3 regions of the Arthrobacter sp. NPDC057013 genome follow, and region 1 is predicted to be linked to each of the others. Evidence: riboswitches for the same ligand, from Rfam matches in the RefSeq annotation. Region 1 holds a riboswitch; each other region holds the start of a gene.
What was found. Region 1 has a riboswitch for thiamine pyrophosphate ahead of ACFTSA_RS17320 (bifunctional hydroxymethylpyrimidine kinase/phosphomethylpyrimidine kinase). Riboswitches for the same ligand answer to the same signal wherever they lie in the genome.
Positions count from the first base shown of each region.

Region 2: linked by a shared signal. The riboswitch ahead of thiC (phosphomethylpyrimidine synthase ThiC) and the one ahead of ACFTSA_RS17320 (bifunctional hydroxymethylpyrimidine kinase/phosphomethylpyrimidine kinase) in region 1 are both predicted to bind thiamine pyrophosphate.
Region 3: linked by a shared signal. The riboswitch ahead of ACFTSA_RS11485 (ECF transporter S component) and the one ahead of ACFTSA_RS17320 (bifunctional hydroxymethylpyrimidine kinase/phosphomethylpyrimidine kinase) in region 1 are both predicted to bind thiamine pyrophosphate.

Region 1 covers NZ_JBHUSE010000015.1:32,819-39,733, reverse strand. Annotated here, with positions in the region: gene proB (glutamate 5-kinase) at 1-115, opposite strand, end outside; gene obgE (GTPase ObgE) at 180-1,769, opposite strand; gene rpmA (50S ribosomal protein L27) at 1,888-2,151, opposite strand; gene rplU (50S ribosomal protein L21) at 2,211-2,519, opposite strand; gene ACFTSA_RS17320 (bifunctional hydroxymethylpyrimidine kinase/phosphomethylpyrimidine kinase) at 2,847-4,442, opposite strand; TPP riboswitch at 4,425-4,521, opposite strand; gene ACFTSA_RS17315 (Rne/Rng family ribonuclease) at 4,698-6,915, opposite strand, start outside.
Region 2 covers NZ_JBHUSE010000006.1:238,844-245,758, forward strand. Annotated here, with positions in the region: gene ffh (signal recognition particle protein) at 1-259, shown strand, start outside; gene ACFTSA_RS11185 (alpha/beta fold hydrolase) at 316-1,050, shown strand; gene thiC (phosphomethylpyrimidine synthase ThiC) at 1,110-2,939, opposite strand; TPP riboswitch at 2,935-3,042, opposite strand; gene ACFTSA_RS11195 (amidohydrolase family protein) at 3,139-4,221, shown strand; gene ACFTSA_RS11200 (VOC family protein) at 4,300-5,175, shown strand; gene ACFTSA_RS11205 (hypothetical protein) at 5,310-5,744, shown strand; gene rpsP (30S ribosomal protein S16) at 5,955-6,368, shown strand; gene ACFTSA_RS11215 (RNA-binding protein) at 6,370-6,612, shown strand; gene rimM (ribosome maturation factor RimM) at 6,746-6,915, shown strand, end outside.
Region 3 covers NZ_JBHUSE010000007.1:37,172-44,086, reverse strand. Annotated here, with positions in the region: gene ACFTSA_RS11495 (energy-coupling factor transporter transmembrane component T family protein) at 1-106, opposite strand, end outside; gene ACFTSA_RS11490 (ABC transporter ATP-binding protein) at 103-1,728, opposite strand; gene ACFTSA_RS11485 (ECF transporter S component) at 1,728-2,348, opposite strand; TPP riboswitch at 2,420-2,564, opposite strand; gene ACFTSA_RS11480 (heme-degrading domain-containing protein) at 2,685-3,236, shown strand; gene ACFTSA_RS11475 (DUF4235 domain-containing protein) at 3,312-3,575, shown strand; gene ACFTSA_RS11470 (helix-turn-helix domain-containing protein) at 3,603-3,809, opposite strand; gene ACFTSA_RS11465 (DUF2975 domain-containing protein) at 3,809-4,288, opposite strand; gene mnhG (monovalent cation/H(+) antiporter subunit G) at 4,328-4,744, opposite strand; gene ACFTSA_RS11455 (monovalent cation/H+ antiporter complex subunit F) at 4,734-5,012, opposite strand; gene ACFTSA_RS11450 (Na+/H+ antiporter subunit E) at 5,009-5,554, opposite strand; gene ACFTSA_RS11445 (Na+/H+ antiporter subunit D) at 5,551-6,915, opposite strand, start outside.

The sequences.
Region 1 (6,915 bases):
TGGCGGCCAGCACATCCGAAAGCTCGGTGAGCGCCTCCTCCGATATTCCGCCCTTGATGCTGGTAAGGGACGACGATCCTACTTTGACCACAATCCGTCGCGCCCTGGCGAGCATGCTGCGGTCGTCGGTCCTGGGTTCCTCGATGACAATTGCGGAAGAATCGGTCACGTGTGCGGGTTCACTCCTCATGTTCGGTGGTCAGTCCGCTCTCCTTCAGGGGCTGGGCAGCCCGGCGCGCGCTGACGGACTCGGTCCAGATGCCGGCTTTGCGCTCGGCTTCCAGCTCGGCCCGTGCCGCTGCCTTCGCCTCGCGTCGCTCGATCTGTTCCTCGCGCTTCTGGCTGCGGGTGGGACGGTCGCCGATGTCGGCAAAGCGGACGTCCGTGCCGCGCGGCGAGGCCAGCAGCTCGGCGCCAGCCATCATGGTCGGCTCCCAGTCGAACACCACGCCGTCGTCCTCGCCGATCACCACGGTGTCGCCGGGCTTGGCGCCCTGCTTGAACAGCTCGGTTTCGACTCCGAGCTTGGCCAGGCGGTCGGCAAGGTAGCCAATGGCTTCCTCGTTGGTGAAGTCCGTCTGCTTGACCCAGCGCACGGGCTTCTCACCCAGCACGCGGAACAGCGGCTCCAGGTTCTTCTCCTCGCGGCGGATCCTGAAACCGGTCTCGTTGACGGCGCGGGGCCGCAGTACCGGTGCGTGCACCTTCGGCGGCGTGGCTTCCACGCTGTCGCGGGCGGCCTGGACGATCTCTGCCATGGCGAAGCCCAGCTGGCGCAGGCCCTCATGGCTCGTGGCCGACACTTCGAAGACGCGGTAGCCGCGGGATTCCAGCTCCGGCCGGACAAACTCTGCCATGTCCTTGCCGTCCGGCAGGTCGACCTTGTTAAGTGCCACGAGCCGGGGGCGGTGGTTGAGCGGAACAACTGCGCCGTTCGCGCCGGCGTAGCTCATGTCCACCGCGTACTTTTCGAGCTCGGTTTCGATAATTGCGAGGTCGGAGAGCGGATCTCGGTCAGATTCCAGCGTACCGCAGTCCAAAACGTGCACCAAAGCTGCGCAGCGCTCGACGTGTCGCAGGAAGTTGTGGCCCAGGCCCTTGCCTTCGCTGGCGCCTTCGATGAGGCCGGGGACGTCGGCAATGGTAAAGCGGACGTCACCGGCCTGGACCACGCCAAGGTTCGGGATAAGGGTGGTGAAGGGGTAGTCGGCGATCTTCGGCCGCGCGGCGGACATGGCCGCGATCAGGCTGGACTTGCCGGCGGAGGGGAAACCGACCAGGGCGATGTCGGCGATCGACTTGAGCTCCAGGACAATATCGCTGGCGTCACCCTCGATGCCGAGCAACGCGAAACCAGGCGCGCGGCGCTTCTGGGAGGACAGCGCGGCGTTTCCGAGCCCGCCCTGTCCGCCGGAGGCTGCGACGAATTCGGTGCCTTCGCCCACGAGGTCGGCCAGGACCTTGCCGTCCTTGGTCTTGACGACGGTGCCGTCCGGAACGGGAAGGACCAGGGTTTCGCCGTTCTTGCCGCCGCGCCAGTCACCCATGCCGGGGCCGCCGTTGGTGGCGTGCCGGTGCGGTGCGTGGTGGTAGTCGAGCAGCGTGGTGGTCTGCGAGTCGACGCGCAGGATGACGTCGCCCCCGTCGCCGCCGTTGCCGCCGTCGGGTCCGCCCAGCGGCTTGAACTTCTCACGGTGGACGGAGACACACCCGTGGCCGCCGGTACCGCCGGATACGTGCAGTACTACCCGGTCTACAAAGCTCGCCACGGTGAATCTCCTCTGTTGCTGAATCCGGCCGTCCTGGACGTCCAAATCGATTGTAATGCGGTTAAAAGAACAGTGGAGCGAGCCATCATGGCCCGCTCCACCGCTTCAGAACTGGTTGTTACTCTGCAGCTGCAGCAGCAACGATGTTGACGACCCGACGGCCGCGGCGCGTGCCGAATTCAACGGCACCTGCCTGCAGTGCGAACAGGGTGTCGTCGCCGCCACGGCCAACGCCCGCACCGGGGTGGAAGTGGGTGCCGCGCTGGCGGACGATGATTTCGCCAGCGGAAACTACCTGGCCGCCGAAGCGCTTGACGCCGAGGTACTGGGCGTTGGAGTCACGACCGTTGCGAGTGGAGCTCGCGCCTTTTTTGTGTGCCATTTGGAATGCCTGCCTTTAATTCTGGAAAACTGTTGGGAACCTGTTCAGTAACCCGGAGGTTACTTGATGCCGGTGATCTTGACCTTGGTCAGTTCCTGACGGTGACCCTGGCGCTTCTTGTAACCGGTCTTGTTCTTGAACTTCTGGATGACGATCTTCGGACCACGGAGGTCCTGGAGGATCTCAGCCGTAACAGTTACCTTGGCCAGGTCCGCAGCTGCGGAGGTGACCTTGTCACCGTCTACCAGGAGCAGCGCGGGCAGCTCAATGGTGCTGCCAGCTCCACCGGCGACGCGGTTCAGGGTAACGAAGTCTCCAACGGAAACCTTCTCTTGGCGGCCGCCTGCGCGGACAATCGCGTACACCACTTGGGAACTCACTTCTCTCGACGTCTATTACTAAATTTGCGTGCGGAACCCGGGTCCGGAAATTGGCCTGGTTCTCGCTGTGCCTCAACGCCGTGGATTCCCCGGGGGAACCCGTGAGCTATCCCAGGAATAAGTCCGACTGGACGATCCCGGGTCATAACCCAAGTGTTGGCGTAAGCACCGAAGATCTAGAATACGCTAATTCCGTCGTCGGCCGCAAATGAGGCTGGCACCGGCGGTTTGCCCGTGACAGGCGCCACAGGGGCGCTGTTCCGGACATCCAATGCCGTGCGCTGCCATCATACCGGGCGCGGCGCACGTTTCCGCTCAGCTGTGGCGGCCCGGCGCGTCGAAGAATTCCACCTCGTACCGGCAGGAGTGCCGGAAGGCGGTGATCATCGCTTCGCGCTCTGCCGCGGACGCGGCCCGGCCGGCGGCGTCGGCGATTTCGATCGCCCGCTGGGTGGCGGCAGCGAAGTCCTCGTCGGCGTACGTCCGCAGCCACTCGGCGTACGGGTGCCCACCGGGCGCGCCGGCAGCCACATATTCGGCGTGCAGGGTCTCCCCCACCTCGGCGTACAGCCAGAAGCAGGGCAGGACCGCGGCCACCAGCACCGCGTAGCTGCCGCCGGCCGAGGCCGCCACCAGATGGTCTACGTAGGCCTTCGTGACCGGGCCCAGCTCCGTCTGCACGGTGCGCGTGCTGAGCCAGTTGCGGTGCAGCTCGGATTCAACTTCCAGGCACTGCTGGGCGGAACGTGCCCAGAACAGCTGCTCGGACTCGGTTGGCGCCAGCGCACTGGCCCGGGCCAGGACACGGGAGTAGCCGTTGAGGTAGATGGCATCCTGCGCGAGGTAGTACGCGAATTCCTTCTCCATCAGGGTTCCATCGGCCAGCCCGCGGATGAACCCGAGGCCATAGATGGCTTCCAGGTCGGCAACAGTCTCGGCGCGCAACAGCTGCGCGAACCCGCCCTTGCGTTCGGGCGTGGCAGTACTGCCTGTCCGGGCCAGGTGGTGGAAGTGGTTGATCGGTCCGTTGCCGGCGCCGACTACCAGCTGCCCGGACGTGCGAAGGGCCCCGGCCAGCCAGGGCTTGACCGCCCGCAGTGACGCCTCCCAGTCGCCCAGGCGCGCCTGGGCCGTGGCCATGGCCGAGGAGAGCGAACACCCGGTGCCATGGCTGTTCCGCGTGCTGATCCGCTCGCCCGCAACCTCCACCACCTCTGCCGACAGCAGCCCGGCCGTGTTCACGAGGGCATCCGGGCAGGTTGAGCCGTTCAGGTGGCCGCCCTTGACGAGGACCGTGGCGCCGGTCTGGTCCGCGAGCCGCCTGCCCTGCTCAAGGGCAACGGCCCAGTCGGCCGCTTCAGGCTCGCCGAGCAGCATGGCCAGCTCGGGAAGGTTGGGGGTGATCAGGTGCGCCAGCGGCAGCAGCTTCCGGAGGGCTGTCTCCGCAGACTCCTGCAGGAGCCGGTCACCACTGGTGGCCACCATCACCGGATCCAGGACCACGACGCCGGGCCGCACCTCTTCGAGCCAGCTGCGGACCGCGGCAATCACCTGCGCATCGCCCAGCATGCCGATCTTCACGGCGTCCACGTGGATGTCGTCGCTGACCGCGTCGAGTTGCGCTGACAGGAAGGAAGCCGGCGGAACATGCACGCCCCGCACGCCGGTGGTGTTCTGGGCGGTGAGGGCGGTTATTGCGGCCATCCCGTACCCGCCGTGGGCCGCGATGCTTTTCAGGTCCGCCTGGATGCCTGCGCCGCCGGATGGGTCCGAGCCGGCGATGGCCAGGACCCGCGGAACGTCGCGGGAGGTCGGAGCGGCCAGGGCCGCGGTTTCCCTGAGGGAGCCGGCGGCAGCCGCGGGTGCGGGCAGGAGTGATGCTGATGACGATGTTGATGGCAAAGAAGACATCCCTTCGCCGGTGCTAACCGGACAGGTTCAACGGGTTTGAATCTCAGCCGGCCCGTGCGCGGCACCCCGTGTCAGTGCTCCAGCCTAGCGTGTGGACCGGCGCCGGGCACGGAATTATGCCGTCTGCGTCAGGCTGTCCGGCGCCAAACAGGACGGAACCAGAAAGGCCCGGCACCGCAACCGCGGTACCGGGCCTTAACCCGTGGGCTCGGAGGTCAGTCAGCCTGGAGCCTGTCGGCCCGGGACCTGTTCGTCCTACAGTTCCGAGGCGGGTACCCCGACGCCCAGAATGATCGGTTCACTGGCTGCCTGCGGAGCCGGCTTGGCCGCCTGCGCATTGCCCGCTTCCGGCGCCTTGGCCTCGTGCGAGTGTCCGGCGGCAGCAGCCGGCGAAACCTCGTGGTGTTCCACGGATGTCTCGTTGGCTGCCCCCTGGGCGCGGCTGGCACTGCGGTTACGGCGCGGACGGCGGCTGCGGGACGGCGCAGCGGGGCTCTCCACCGGCTGTCCTGCCGCCGGCTGCTGGATTTCCTGCCGGACCGCCGCGGGAACCTCCTCCGGAGCCTCCTCTTCGGCGGGGGCAACCGGAGCACCAAGGTGCGCGAAGGCTTCCTCCAACCGATCCAGCGTCAGGGCCGGCGTTTCCCTGGCCGGCTCGTCGCTGTGATCAACAAACGGGAGAACGACCTTTTCCCCGCCAAAGGTGAGCACTGCGCCGGGCCGTCCGGAGACGCTCTCAGTCTCCGGAGCGCGGTGCACCACCGGGCTTTCCGGTGCGGCGGCCGCGGGTGCGGCAGGCCGGGCGGCCTCACCCGATGCTGCGGCACTGTGGGCCGCTTCCTCGTGCAGATGCGCCGCGTGGGCCGCTGCCGCGATGTTGGCGAGGGCAGCACGGGTCGCTTCAGCCTTGGCATGGCGTTCAGCTTCCGACGGTTCCGGGTGGTGCGGCGCAGCAGGGGCGGCCGGAGCAGTCTCGGAGGACGGCTGCCCGCCCTTGCCCCGGCGTCGCTTCCGCTCTGACCGGGCAGGCGGCTGGACCTCGGCACGGTGCACGTGGTGCTCCGCGGCCACGGTGTTGGCGCGGCGGTGTTCCACCGGCTCGTCATGGGTGACGACGCCCCGGCCGGCACATGCCTCGCACTGCTCGCCGAAGACTTCCAGGAGGCCGGTGCCCATGCGCTTGCGCGTCATCTGCACGAGCCCCAGGGACGTCACTTCGGCCACCTGGTGCTTGGTCCGGTCGCGGCCCAGGCATTCCACCAGGCGGCGCAGGACCAGATCGCGGTTGGACTCCAGCACCATGTCGATGAAGTCGATGACGATGATGCCGCCGATGTCGCGCAGGCGCAGCTGGCGGACAACTTCCTCGGCTGCCTCAAGGTTGTTCTTGGTGACAGTCTCTTCGAGGTTGCCGCCGCTGCCGGTGAACTTGCCGGTGTTGACGTCGACCACCGTCATGGCCTCGGTCCGGTCGATGACCAGCGAGCCGCCGGACGGCAGGAAGACCTTGCGGTCCAGTGCCTTATGGATCTGCTCATCAATTCGCCAGGCAGAGAAAATGTCCTCGTCCTTGGTCCACTTTTCGAGCCGGCCCACCAGGTCCGGGGCAACGTAGGTGACGTACGCCTCGATGGTGTCCCACGCCTCGTCGCCGGAGACGATCAGCTTGGAGAAGTCCTCGTTGAAGACGTCACGCACAACCTTGATGGTCAGGTCCGGCTCGCCGTAGAGCAGCTCAGGGGCGAGGACCTTGGTGGACTTCGCCTGGCTCTCGATCCCCTCCCACTGGGCACGGAGGCGGTTGATGTCGTGGGTCAGTTCCTCCTCGGAGGCGCCTTCAGCGGCCGTGCGCACAATGACGCCCGCGTCCTCGGGAAGCCGGTCCTTGAGGATGCGCTTCAGGCGGTTGCGTTCGACGTCGGGCAGCTTGCGGGAGATGCCGGTCATGGAGCCGCCAGGGACGTACACGAGGTACCGGCCGGGCAGGGAGATCTGGCTGGTGAGCCGCGCACCCTTGTGCCCCACCGGGTCCTTGGTGACCTGGACCAGGACGGAGTCGCCGGACTTGAGCGCGTTCTCGATCCGGCGCTGCTTGCCCTCGAGGGTGGCTGCGTCCCAGTTGACTTCACCGGCGTACAGCACGGCGTTGCGGCCGCGTCCGATGTCCACGAAGGCAGCTTCCATCGACGGCAGGACATTCTGGACCTTGCCCAGGTAGACGTTGCCGATCAGGGAGTCCTGCTGCGTCTTGGAGACGAAGTGCTCCGCCAGTACGCCGTCCTCCAGGACACCGATCTGGATTCTGTCGTCGCGCTGGCGGACGATCATCTGCCGGTCCACCGATTCCCGGCGGGCCAGGAACTCGGCCTCGGTGATGACGGTGCGGCGGCGGCCGGTGTCCCGCGATTCGCGGCGGCGCTGTTTCTTGGCCTCCAGGCGGGTGGATCCCTTGACGCTGGTCACCCGGTTGCTC
Region 2 (6,915 bases), on a different contig from region 1:
CGGCATGCCGGGAATGCCCGGGATGCCCGGCATGGGGGCCGGCGGCGCCCGCAAGGGTGGCAAGAACGCGCCCAAGAAGAAGGCCCGTTCCGGCAATCCTGCCAAGGCGGCGCAGGAGCTGCGCGAAGCCGAGGCAAGGCGGGCCGCGGGGGCCAAGGCGGTGCCCACGGGAGCAGCCTTCGGCCAGCAGTCGGGCGATTTCGATCCGTCCCAGCTGAACCTGCCCAAGGGCTTCGACAAGTTCATGGGCGGCAAATAGGGCGCACGGTCATGTCGGCCGGCGCCGATGTCAGACCGCTGCCATAAGGTTGGGTCATGTATAAGCAGCGGGTAGTGTTCGTCCACGGTGCCGGGAACTTCGGCTCCGTGGCGTGGCCGCGCCAGCACGGCATGGCCCTGCGGTACGACGCCCTGTTTCTGCGGCGCCACGGCTTTGACGCCGGGGCCGAACCGCTGGAGACCGACTTCGCCGAGGACGCCCGCATTGTGCTGCGTTCCCTGGCGGACGACGGCCGCGGGGCCGCCGGGGGCCACGTGGTGGCGCATTCGCAGGGCGCGATCGCCGCGATGATGGCCGCCGTCGAGCGTCCCGACCTGGTCTTCTCGCTGACACTCGTGGAACCGGCCTGCCTGTCGCTCACGGCCGACCTGCCCGCCACCGCCGCGCACCGCGCCCTGATGGAGCCGCTGTTCGAGGTCCGGCACCAGCTGGGCGACGACGATTATGAGCGCGAGTTCCGGCGCCGCGCCTTCGCCGCTGACACGCCGGAGCCCAGTACCCCCGAAGCGAAGCGCGCCGCACGGCGGCTGCGGCTGCAGGCACCGCCCTGGGAAGCGCCGCTGCAGATCGTCCCGGGTGTTCCCACCCTGGTGCTCACCGGCGGCTGGGAGCCGCTGTACGAGGAAATCGCCGGCTACCTCCGCGAGACGGGCGCCCTGCACCGCATCGCTGCCGGAGGGCACCGGCCCCACGATTCACGCGAGGGCGACCGCTACATCCGATCGTTCATCGCCGAGGTCAGCCGGCGGCAGCAGCCCCGGGCGTCATAAACGATCGGGCCCCGACCGGCCGGCCCCCCATGCCAGCCGGACGGAACCCCGAAGCACCGTTAGTTGCGCGCCGATTCCGGAAGCCGCAGCTCCGGCAGGTAGACCTTTCCGCCCGCAGCGAGGAATTCCTGGCTCTTCTCACGCATTCCCTCCGCCATTTCGGCGAGTGCGGCCTGCGCTTCGGCTGATCCGTATTCGTTCCGGATGTCCTGGCTGATCCGCATGGAGCAGAACTTGGGTCCGCACATCGAGCAGAAGTGCGCGGTCTTGGCGGGTTCCGCAGGCAGGGTCTCGTCATGGAAGGATTCGGCCGTCACCGGGTCCAGCGACAGCGCGAACTGGTCGCGCCACCGGAACTCGAACCGGGCCTTGGACAGCGCATCGTCGCGCTCGTTCGCGCCGGGGTGCCCCTTGGCAAGGTCGGCGGCGTGCGCGGCGATCTTGTATGTGATGACGCCCGTCTTCACATCGTCCTTGTTCGGCAGGCCCAGGTGTTCCTTCGGCGTGACGTAGCAAAGCATGGCCGTGCCGTAGCGGGCGATTTCGGTGGCGCCGATGGCCGAGGTGATGTGGTCGTAGCCGGGGGCCACGTCCGTGACCAGCGGTCCCAGCGTGTAGAAGGGAGCACCCTTGCAGAGCTCCTGCTGGCGCTCAACGTTCTCGCGCACCAGGTGGAACGGGATGTGCCCCGGCCCCTCGACCATGACCTGGACGTCGTATTCCCAGGCCCGCTGGGTCAGCTCAGCCAGCGTGTCCAGTTCGGCGAACTGCGCGGCGTCGTTGGCGTCCGCCGTCGCACCCGGCCGGAGGCCGTCGCCCAGCGAGAAGGCGACGTCGTACTTCGCGAAGATCTCGCAGAGTTCGTCGAAGTGGGTGTACAGGAAGTTTTCCTGGTGGTGGGCCAGGCACCAGCCCGCCATGATCGATCCGCCGCGGGACACGATGCCGGTTACGCGGTTCGCCGTAAGCGGCACGTACCGCAGCAGCACGCCGGCGTGGATGGTCATGTAGTCCACGCCCTGTTCGCACTGTTCGATGACGGTGTCGCGGAAAATCTCCCAGGTGAGGGCGTTCGCTTCGCCGTTGACCTTTTCCAGGGCCTGGTAGATCGGCACCGTGCCGATCGGCACGGGGGAGTTGCGGATGAGCCACTCACGCGTCGTGTGGATGTCGTCGCCCGTGGACAGGTCCATGACCGTGTCCGCGCCCCACTGGGTGGCCCACTGCAGCTTGTCCACTTCCTCCGCGATGGAGCTGGTGACGGCCGAGTTGCCGATATTGGCGTTGATCTTCACCAGGAACGCCTTGCCGATGATCATCGGCTCGGATTCCGGGTGGTTGATGTTGCTGGGGATGATGGCCCGTCCGGCGGCGAGTTCGCTGCGGACCAGTTCCACATCGCAGTTTTCGCGGAGGGCCACGAAGCGCATTTCGGGGGTGATGACGCCTTGGCGCGCATAGTGCATCTGCGTGACGGTCCTGCCGTCAGCCGCGCGGCGGGGCACCGGCCGGGCGCCCTTCCATTCGGCGGAAGCCGCGCCGCGGCGCACGGCCGACTTGCCGTCGTCGAGCAGGTTCCGTTCACGTCCGTCATACGTCTCGGTGTCTGCCCGTGCCGTAATCCACTCCGAGCGGAACGGGGCGAGGCCCACCAGGGGGTCGCTTCCCGGGCCTGCCGTGCGGTAAACCCGCAGCGGTTCGTTCTGCTCGCCGTTCGGTGAGGGCTCCAAGGCGATTTCCGTTACCGGAACCCGCAAGCCGTCACCTTCCAGATAGGCCAGTGAATGGGATTTCAGCGACTGCATGACACTACCGGCAGCGTTAACGGCGGTTTCGCTCTGGGCTGCATCAATTTGGGCAGGGCTCAGCCGTGATTTCTGGGTGCTCAATTTACTGCTCACTTCCTTCGCCGGCATTACCCGGACAGGTTCAACGGTCGCAGGCTGCGCCAGCCTGATCTCAGCCCCTGCAGGGGCCCCCGTGTGGTCGTAAACGAAGCTACCACACCCCGGATTGGACCTGTCCATCTATGAAAAGCCGGTCCGACGAGCCCGTTTGCCGCCACGGAAGCCGATTAAGCTGGAAGCCATGGCGCACATCATCGAATTCAGCGGACCCGTGCTCACGGCTGCGGACGAGGAACGCAGCGGGCTCTGGTCCGTGGACGGGAAGCTCACGTTTGATCCTCCGGGCCGGCGACCGGACGCCGTCCTCGATGGCTGGGTCCTGCCCGGTTTCGCCGATGCCCACTGCCATATCGGGCTGGGCCCGGGCGGCGCCGTGGACGACGCCGTGGCGTATGCCCAGGCGATCACGGACCGCAACGCCGGCACGCTGCTGGTCCGTGACGCCGGGGCCGCCAGTGACACCCGGTGGCTGCAGCAGCGGGCCGATACGCCGCGCATCATCCGGGCCGGCCGGCACGTTGCCCGGTCGCGCCGTTACCTGAGGAACTTCGCCGTGGAAGTCGAACCGGAGGGCCTCGTGGAGGCGGTGCGCAAGCAGGCGCGCGAGGGTGACGGCTGGGTCAAGCTGGTGGGGGACTGGATCGACCGGACGGCCGGCGACCTCACACCGTCGTTCCCGCCCGCTGCCGTGCGGGACGCCGTGCGGGCCGCCCACGACGAGGGGGCGAGGGTCACGGCACACTGCTTCGGCGAGGACACCCTGGATGACATGCTCGACGCCGGCATCGACTGCATCGAGCACGCCACGGGCCTGCTGCCCAGGCACATTCCCCGGTTCGTCGCGCAGCAGGTGCCGATCGTTCCGACACTCATCAACATCGCCACCTTCCCGGACATCGCAGCCCAGGCCGAGCCGAAGTTTCCGCGGTATGCCGGGCACATGCGCGCACTGTGGTCCCGCCGTCGTGAGCGCGTCCTGGAGGCCTATGAGGCCGGCGTCGAAATTTACGCGGGAACGGATGCCGGAAGCGTGATCCGCCACGGCCGTATCGCGGACGAAATCCTCGAACTTCACGCCGCCGGGCTGCCGGCTCCGGCCGCGTTGGACGCTGCCTGCTGGCGGGCGCGCCGCTGGCTGGGCGCCGAAGGCCTGGCCGAAGGTGCGCCGGCGGACGTGGTGGTCTGCCGGGAGGATCCGCGCACGGTGCCGGGGACCATCCGCAGTCTCGCGAACGTGGTGTTGGGGGGCAAGATCGTCCATTAGGAATAAATTGAAGCTTCAAGTAATTTAGAGATGTAGAGGCCGCCGAAATCCGGTGGTCCGGACATTCGGGAGTATTCAATGACAGCAGCAGACAGCAGCCAGGACTTGCTTCCTGCCGACCTCACCATGGGCACCGTCATGCTCAAGGTGGGCGACATGAAGCTCATGACCGACTATTACCAGCGCGCCCTCGGGCTCGATGTCGTCGCCGAGCAGGACGGCGGCCTCTACCTCGGCCGGCTCAAGACGCCCCTGGTCCACCTCGCCCCCGCTCCGGGCCTCAACATCCCCGACCGGGGCGAGGCCGGCCTCTTCCACACGGCGCTCCTCTTCGAGGACCAGTCCTCGCTCGCCGCCACCGTAGCCAGCGCGGCCCAGTACGAGCCGCAGGCCTTCGTGGGCAGCGCCGACCACCTGGTCAGCGAGGCCTTCTACTTCACCGATCCGGAGGGCAATGGCATCGAACTCTACTGGGACCGCCCGCGTTCGGCGTGGTCCTGGGAGGGCAAGAACGTCGTGATGGACAGCCTGGCGCTCCCGCCCCAGCGGTATCTGCAGGAGCACCTCACGCAGGAATCGGTGGAGGGCCAGCGGGGCGCGGACGCCGAGGTGGGGCATGTCCACCTTCAAGTGGGTGACGTGCAGTCAGCCCACGACTTCTACGTCGGCACCCTCGGATTCGAAAAAACGGCGGGCTGGCACGGCCAGGCCCTGTTTGTGTCCGCCGGCGGCTACCACCACCACATGGCCATGAACGTCTGGAACAGCCGGGGCGCCGGTCCGCGCCGGGACACGCTGGGACTCGGCGAGGTTCTCATCGAGGTCCCGTCGGGGGACGACGTCGGCGCCCTCGCCGAACGTCTCAAGGTCGCCGGGGTCGAATCGCACCACACCGGCGCCGAGCTCCGGTTCGAGGATCCGTGGCGCAACCGCCTCCGCGTCGCCGTTCGATAAGCCTCGCCGTTCGATAAGCGTCGCCGTTCGGTAAACCGGGTGCGCTCCCGGGGAACCCGGTTGGGTTAGGCTGACATCCGAAGGGCCCTGGCGCTGCCGGGGCATGCACGCCCCGACGGAATGAGGACGAATCCATGGGCTTCACTGAAGTGTTTGTCGCCACCCACAACGACGCCCTCAAGCGCGCAGAGGCGCTGGAAGGCGGTGCGGCCGCCGGGGACGGCATCCGGATCGCCGGCATCAGTGATTTTGAGATCGAACAGCTCGGCGACCTCGCCGGTGCCGCGGTGCACGCCGCGGGTGCGGACTATGAGCTGGCCATGGTTGACGTGGCCAGTGATTCACTGCTGGGCGTGCCGGCGGCGATGGTCCGGGCTCTGGCTGAGCTCCTCACGTACGAGTCCGAGGGTGAAGGCAATGTCCTGGATGAGGTGGCCGAGCGCTGGGCTGCCGAGGACGACATGCCGTTTGGAGCCGTGGAAGCCAGGAAATATGTCCAGCAACTCGCTGAGCTCGCCGGGACCGTAGACGAAGGCAGCAGGACCGGCCTCTACGTCTGGTCTTCGTAGCGCAGCCAGGTTATTCCGGTACCTGTGGGACTCGGTCCGCACGTCAAGTCGAATTAACGCGGACGATCTGGCACAATGAACAGGTACTCGATCTGCGTGGCCCCTCTCTCCGCGTCTGGATCCTGTCCTTTTCGAACCCCAAGTACGGCCCGCCCCACGGGTGCAGAACGCGGGTTCAACCCCGTTTCAGAAACAGGAGTGACCACAAAAGTGGCCGTAAAGATTCGCCTTAAGCGCTTCGGTAAGATGCGCGCACCGTACTACCGCATCGTTGTTGCCGACTCGCGCACCAAGCGTGATGGCCGTGCCATCGAAGAGATCGGCAAGTACCACCCCACCGAGGAGCCCTCGTACATCGAGGTCAACTCCGAGCGTGCGCAGTACTGGCTGTCCGTTGGCGCGCAGCCGTCGGAGCAGGTCGCCGCGATCCTGAAGATCACCGGTGACTGGCAGAAGTTCAAGGGTCTGCCGGGCCAGGAAGGCACCCTGAAGACCAAGGCCGACAAGGAAGCATTCGTTGCTCCGGAGAAGGGTTCCGTGATCATCCCGGAAGCCATCACCAAGAAGGCCAAGGCATCGGAAGCCCCCGCCGAGGCTGAAGCAGAGACCACCGAGGCTGAGTAAGTTGCTGGCAGAAGCGCTCGAACACCTTGTCCGCGGCATTGTCGACTCCCCTGAGGACGTCAAGGTCAGCGCCAAGAACAACCGCCGCGGGGATACCCTCGAGGTGCGCGTTCACCAGGAAGACCTGGGACGGGTAATCGGACGCCAGGGCCGCACCGCGCGTGCACTGCGCACGGTCGTGGCGGCGCTGGCAGATGGCGAGCAGGTCAGGGTCGACGTCGTCGACACCGACCGCCGCCGGTAACGCGCCTGCAACACTTGTCTTAACGTCCGGCCCCTCCACCAGCTAACGGTGGAGGGGCCGGACTGTTTTGGGCCCTGGCTGTGTTCAGGACGCCCGCCATAGTCCTAACCACGCATCACAAACAGAGGAACACATGCAGCTTCAGGTGGCCCGTATCGGCAAGCCCCACGGAATCCGCGGCGAGGTGACCGTCCAGGTGCTCACCGACGCTCCGGAGGACCGGTTCGTTCCCGGCACCGAGTTCGTGGTGGAGCCCGCCTCCGCCGGGCCGCTCACCGTGAGCAGCGCCCGCTGGAACAAGGA
Region 3 (6,915 bases), on a different contig from region 1:
ACAGCGCCAGGGCCAAGGTGACCAGGAAAACCGCGGCGAACTTGGCCAGCGGATTGGCCCGGGTCAGCACCGCCCGGTTTCCGGCGAGTGTCAGTGCTTCCCTCATGTCGCCGCCTGTTCGGATGTCGGCTCGATGGCCCTGGGCTCGGGCCGGCCTTTGGAGCCCAGCCGGAGCTCGGTGCCGCCGAGCACATGGGTGAACTCCTCGTCGTGCGTCACGGACACCACGGCTGTACCGGCGTCGAGCAGTTCGGAAAGGAACGAGGCAAGTTCCGCCCAGGTGTTGGCGTCCTGGCCGAAGGTGGGCTCGTCCAGGACCAGCACCTGCGGGTGCGCGGCCAGGACTGTGGCCACTGACAACCGGCGCTTCTCACCGCCGGACAGGGTGTACGGGTTGGCGTCCACCAGATGCGTGAGGCGCAGGCGCTCCAGGAGTTCGTCGACGCGCTCCTCGCCGCGGCCCAGGTGGCGCGGGCCGAACTGCAGCTCGTCCAGGACGCGGCCGGTGACGAACTGGTGCTCGGGTTCCTGGAACACGGTGCCGATCCGGGAGATCAGGTGCTCGGCCTTCCACTTGTACGGGTCGATCCCGGCGCCGGCGCTCAGCTCAACGGTCGCGGAGACCTTGCCGTCCACCGGCGGCAGCAGCCCGGCGAGGGTCAGCGCAAAGGTGGACTTGCCGGCGCCGTTGGGACCTGTGACGGTCAGTGCCTCCCCTGCCCGGACCTGTGCCGTGACGTCGCGCAGCACCGGCTCGGGAGGTACGGCGCGGAAGCCGCGGCGCCTGGGACGTTCCCGCGACACCGCCAGCTTTTCGGCCGCGAGCAGCAGCCGGCCGCTATTGGCGTTGGACGGACCGGCGGCCGAGCGGTGCCGGGTTTCGGGAACGTAGCCCGGGACCCAGACGCCGGCGGCGGTGAGCATCCCGCGGGCCTGCTGGAGGACCTCGTCCGGCGTGCCGTCGATCAGCACCGCGCCGTCCGCTGCCGACCCCGGTTGCAGGACCACAATGCGGTCCACCAGGTCTTTCCACGCGGCAACCCGGTGCTCCACCACCACCAGGGTGGCCCCGGTCTTGTCGAGGCAGCGGCCCACGGCGTCCCGGACCTCCAGGACGCCGGCGGGATCAAGGTTCGCGGTGGGCTCGTCCAGCAGGATCAGTCCCGGCCTCATCGCCAGGATGCCGGCCAGGGCCAGTCGCTGCTTCTGGCCGCCGGACAGGGCCGACGTCGGGTGGTTCAGCGGCAGGTGGGCGAGTCCGACGTCGTCCAGTGCCTCGTGCACGCGGCGCCAGATCTCGCCGCGGGGCACCGAGAGGTTTTCGGCGCCGAAGGCGACGTCGTCGCCCAGGCGGGAAAGCACCACCTGGGTTTCCGGGTCCTGCTGCATGAGTCCCGCACGGCCGCGCTGCGCGCGCGACGGTGCGCCGTCGATGAGCAGCTGACCGCTCTCGTCCGCGTCGTCAGGGTCCGGCGCCCCGGTGCCTTGCGGACCGCCGTCGTCGGCCGAACTGCCGCCCGGGTCGCTGTCCCCCAGTACGCCGGCCAGGGCGTGAAGCAGCGTGGACTTGCCGGCCCCGGAGGGGCCCAGCAGCATGACCCGTTCGCCGGGCCGGATGTCCAGGTCCAGGGCGTGGACGGCCGGCTTGGTGCGGCCGGCGTGGCGCCAGCCCCAGCCGCGGGCGCGTACCGCGGCGGGGCGGACGCCGCCGTCGTGATGTGCGGGCATCAGGAGAAGACGGGCTCCGTGGCTGCCTTGCGGGACGCGAAGGAGCCCAGTACGCCCGTCTTAGCCAGGCCGCGGGTGGCGATCCAGGACAGGGCACCGGCGATGACTGCGCCGGAGATGGCGCAGAACACGATGTACGCGAGCTTGTCTCCTGGGGCGTAGGCGATGTTCCAGCCCCACGGCGCGAAGGAGTCGTTGAGGCCGCAGAACAGGCCCGCGCCGGCACCGGCAAGCAGTGAGGCCGGGAGGTTGAACTTCCGGTACACCAGGGCGGCGATCACGAGCTCCGCGCCCAGGCCCTGGAGGACGCCGGAAATCAGCACCGTGGTGCCGTACTGGGAGCCCATGATGAGCTCGCCGGTGGCTGCGACCGTTTCGCAGAACAGGGCCGCGCCGGGTTTGCGGATGATGAGCATGCCCAGGACCGCCGGGATCATCCAGCCTCCGGCGTACAGACCGCTCAGCGGCGGGTAGACGGCGTTGACGGGAGCGGAGATGAGGTTGGCGCCCTGGGACCAGGCCCAGAAGATGACGCCGCCGGCAACGGCGATGAGCGCCGCCACCACGATGTCCGCCACGCGCCAGTTATAGCTGGTCTTCTTGATTGCTGCTGTTGTCATGATGGTCCTCCTGAGGAACAGGAGGGGAAAGCGTTCCCCCGGCTGCCGGTGGCGGGCCACCTTCTGCCGGGCGCTCTGAGAACTCGACTCCCTTGCGCCGGTACTAGCCGGATCAGGTTCGAGGGTCTGCGGCTGTCCGCACTCTCAGCGCCCATCCGCGGCTGCTCTGGCAAGTGGCCTTTGCATCCCGACGGCGGCGCTCCCCTGTCGTAATAAATCTGCCCTTGTGGGCTGGTCCAGTTTACACCTCGGCGGCCCCGGAATTCCGGGGCCGCCGTCACAGTCGGGGAGGGCTCCCTGCGCGGCCGGGGCAGCCGCCCGGAGTACATTGGGGCCATGACGCTACAGGACTCCGGCAGCGCTGGCCTGCCCGCCTTTGACCCCGATTCCGCCGAGGACCAGCCGGCGGGAGCCCTGGAAGCCCTGATCGGTCAGATCGAGGGTGAAATCGCCGAGCTGCAGTTCCCGAGGTTCAGCAAGGACGACGCCCTGGCGCTCGGCCTGGAACTGGTTGAACGCGGCAAGGAGGACAACCTCCCCATTGCCATCGACATCACCAAGGGTGAACAGGTCCTCTTTCACGTGGCGCTCGAGGGTGCCACGCCGGACAACGAGGGCTGGGTGCGGGCCAAGCGGCGCACTGCCGTGCGCTACGAGGAGCCGTCGCTGCTGGTGGGCCTGCGCGGCAGGGCCGGCGGCGGACGGATCGAGGACAACGCCTGGTTCGACCAGTCCACCTACGCCGCGCACGGCGGAGCCTTCCCAATCTATGTCCGGGATGTGGGAGCGGTGGCCGTGGTCACGGTGTCCGGGCTGCCGCAGAAAGCGGACCACGACCTCGTGGTCCAGGCGTTGCGGGAAATCCACCGGTCCATGCGGCAAAGCTAGCGTTTCATGCCGATAGGCTGTTTCGTCCGGATAGGCTAGGCAAAGACCAGTGTTCACCACGCGAGGAGTTCCGGAATGAGTTTCTTCATCAAGCTGCTTGGCACGGGCATCAGCCTGCTGGCAGGATTCGCCGGCACCAAGGCCGTCGATACCATCTGGGAAAAGGTCACCGGGCAGAAGCCGCCCAAGGGTGACAAGGACGATGTCCCCACCACGCTGCGCACGGCCCTGACGTTCGCGCTCGTTTCCGCGTCCGTGAGCGCGGTCATCCAGGTGCTGGCCAACCGCGGCACGCAGCGGGCCATCACCCGCTTCGCGAAGACCCAGGACATCGTCTAGGCCCCGACGCCGGCCGGTCTTACCGGTTTAGTCCTCGACCCACTCGAGCAGATCGCCTGGCTGGCAGCCGAGCACTTTGCACATGGCCTCCAGCGTGCTGAAGCGCACGGCCTTGGCCCGTCCGTTCTTCAGCACGGCCACGTTGGCCGGCGTCAGGCCAACCCGGTCCGCGAACTCCCCCACGCTCATTTTGCGTTTGGCCAGTTCGACGTCGATGCGCACCACGATGGGCATCAGATCACGGCTTCCATGTCGGTCCGCAGTGCCGTGGCCTGCCGCAGCAGCGCGCGCATCACCACCATGAGCAGGCCGATGACGGCGCCGCCGACCAGCATCAGCATCAGGATCATCGGCACTCCGGGATCGTCGGCATTCAGCACGATGAAGAGGAAGAGACCGGCCAGCAGGACCCAGGCCGTGAGCACCGCCCACACGATCGCGTCCACCCAGGCCAGGGCTGCGTTGCTGAAGATGCGGTCCCGCTTGACCATGGTCAAGAGTTTCCAGGTGCTCACGATCACCACCTGCACGCAGGCCACTTCCACCACTGCGAAGACGGTCAGCGGCCACTGCAGGGGCGCATCGGCGGGGTTCTCCTGCGCCATGTAGGCAAACTGCCCGGGCAGGGACAGGGTCTGGAACACCAGCAGCAGGCCGAAGGCCGCTATCAGCAGGATCCGAAGCGCGGTTACCGCCAGGCGTGTCTTGTGCATGGATCGAGTATCGCTGGTTTCCTATCGATTTTCAATCGCCTACGACGGCGGGTGGTTACCGCCGTCGTCCTCTTCCGAGTCCTTGGCCGCCTTGGCGGCCTTCAGCACCACGGCCTCCAGCTCGTCGGTGCTGAGCAGTTCCTTGTGGAGGTGCTTGGTGCGGTAGCCGGCGCGGCCCACCATGTGGGCCGAGACCGGCACGGTGAGCAGCTGGAAGATCCAGGCAACGGCCAGCACCGGCCACACCCACCAGGTGCGCAGCTGCAGTCCCACCGCGGCCAGCAGCAGGAACAGGCCGAGCACCTGCGGCTTGGTGGCGGCGTGCATGCGGCTCATCAGGTCCGGGAAGCGGAGCAGGCCGATGGCGGCGGCGAGCGACATCAGGGCACCCACCACCATGAACACGGCCGACACAGCATCGATGACGGCATCCACGGCATTCGGTTCAGGACTCATTCGGCTGCCCCCTCCTGTCGGCCACGAAGCGGGCCACCGTCACCGAGCCGATGAAGCCGATGACGGAGATGGCCACCACCAGCATCAGGTTGTTCAGGTGCCGGTTCACGGCCATGTCGATGCACAGCGCCGCGCCGAGAATAGCCAGCAGCACGTCCGCCGCGAGGACCCGGTCCAGCAGCGACGGGCCACGGGCGATGCGGATAATCGCGCCCGCGGCGGCGAGGGCCAGCGCCACGGCCGTGACGGTGAGGACCAGTTCCATCATGCGCCTGCTTCCTGGTTCAGGGCGGCAAGCTCGTCCTTCGTTCCCATGATCCGGATGAGCCCCGCCTCGGTGTCGCGGACTTCCTTGCGCAGCTTGAGGACGTCCTCCCCGTTCCGGACGTTCAGTCCATGGATGTAGAGCGTGGAGGTGGACCTGTCCACCTCCACCACCAGCGACCCTGGGATCAGGGAAATCACGTGGCCGGTCGCCGTCACCATCAGGTCTGAATGGCTGCGCAACCGAACGGCGACGACGGCGTTGGTCACCTTGGGCCCCTGGGCCACCGCCAGGTAGAACACCTGGCAGCTGGCGGCCACCACCTTGCCGAGGAACACCGCGGCGAACGGAACGGCCCGCAGCACGTTGAAGCGGCCGCTCAGATCCACCGGCGGCAGGTAGAACAGGCGCGCCACGGCAACCGCCAGCAGGGCTCCGAAGAGCAGGTTGCCGGGGCTGAAGTCCTGCCAGAGCGCTCCCCAGACGATGACCAGCCACACCAGCAGCGGCAGTTCCTGCCGCAGGGACACCTTTTTCCGGCTCACCTTCCGCCTCCGCTCAGCGCCAAAGCGGGAACGGGTGTGCCGTCACCAAGCACCGCCTGGATGTAGGCGGACCTGTCCAGCATGGCCGCGGCGGACTGGTCCGCCACGTGGAAGAGCGGCCCGGCGAAAACGGTGAGCGCCACACCCAGCACCACCAAGCCCAGGGTGGACCCCACCATGGTCCGCGGCAGGAGGCGTAGCGCCGTCGTGCCGGCTTCCACTGCCGGGGCGGGAGCGAGGAGCACCGGGTCAGGGTGCTCCGCGTCCTCGGCCTTGCGCCAGAACGCACGGTTCCACACGCGGGCAACGGCCAGGAGGGTCAGGAGGCTCGTCAGCACGCCGCCGATCACCAGGGCATAGGCCAGCGGGGTGCCCAGTCCGATGCCGGCCTGCATCAGGCCGAGCTTGCCCAAGAATCCGGAGAAGGGCGGGATGCCCGCAAGGTTCATGGCGGGAACGAAGAACAGCAGCGCCAGCAGCGGGGACAGTTTAGCCAGCCCGGCCAGCCGGTCCACGGAGGAACTGCCGCCCCGGCGCTCGATCAGGCCGGTGACCAGGAACAGGCTGGTCTGGATGGTGATGTGGTGCGCCACGTAGAACACTGCAGCGGCCAGCCCTGCCACGGAGGACATCGCCAGGCCGAACACCATGTAGCCGATGTGGCTGACCAGGGTGAACGACAGCAGACGCTTAATATCGCTCTGGGCGAGCGCACCCAGAATACCGACCACCATGGTCAGCAGCGCCACCACCATCAGGGGCGTGTTGAGGCTGTCGCCGGGGAACAGCAGGGTCTCCGTGCGGACCATGGCGTACACACCCACCTTGGTGAGCAGGCCGGCAAACACGGCCGTGACCGGGGCCGGCGCGGTGGGGTACGAGTCCGGAAGCCAGAAAGACAGGGGGAACACGGCGGCCTTGATGCCGAAGGCCACCAGCAGCATGACGTGCAGGAGCGTCTTGGTTCCCTGGTCCAGTTCGGACAGCTTGATGGCAAGGTCCGCCATGTTGATGGTGCCGGTCGCGCCGTAGACCATGGCGATGGCGATCAGGAACAGCACTGACGACACCACCGAGACCACCACGTAGGTGACGCCCGCCCGGATGCGCGGGCCCGTTCCGCCGAGGGTCATCAGCACATAGCTTGCCGTCAGCAGGATCTCGAAGCCGACGTAGAGGTTGAACAGGTCCCCCGAGAGAAACGCGTTGGAGACCCCGGCCACGAGGATCAGGTACGTGGGGTGGAAGATCGACACCGGGGCATCCTGGTCGCCGTCGGCCATGCCCTGCCCGGTGGCGTACACGAGGACGGCCAGGCTCACCGCAGAGGACACCACGAGCATGAGCGAGGAGAACTGGTC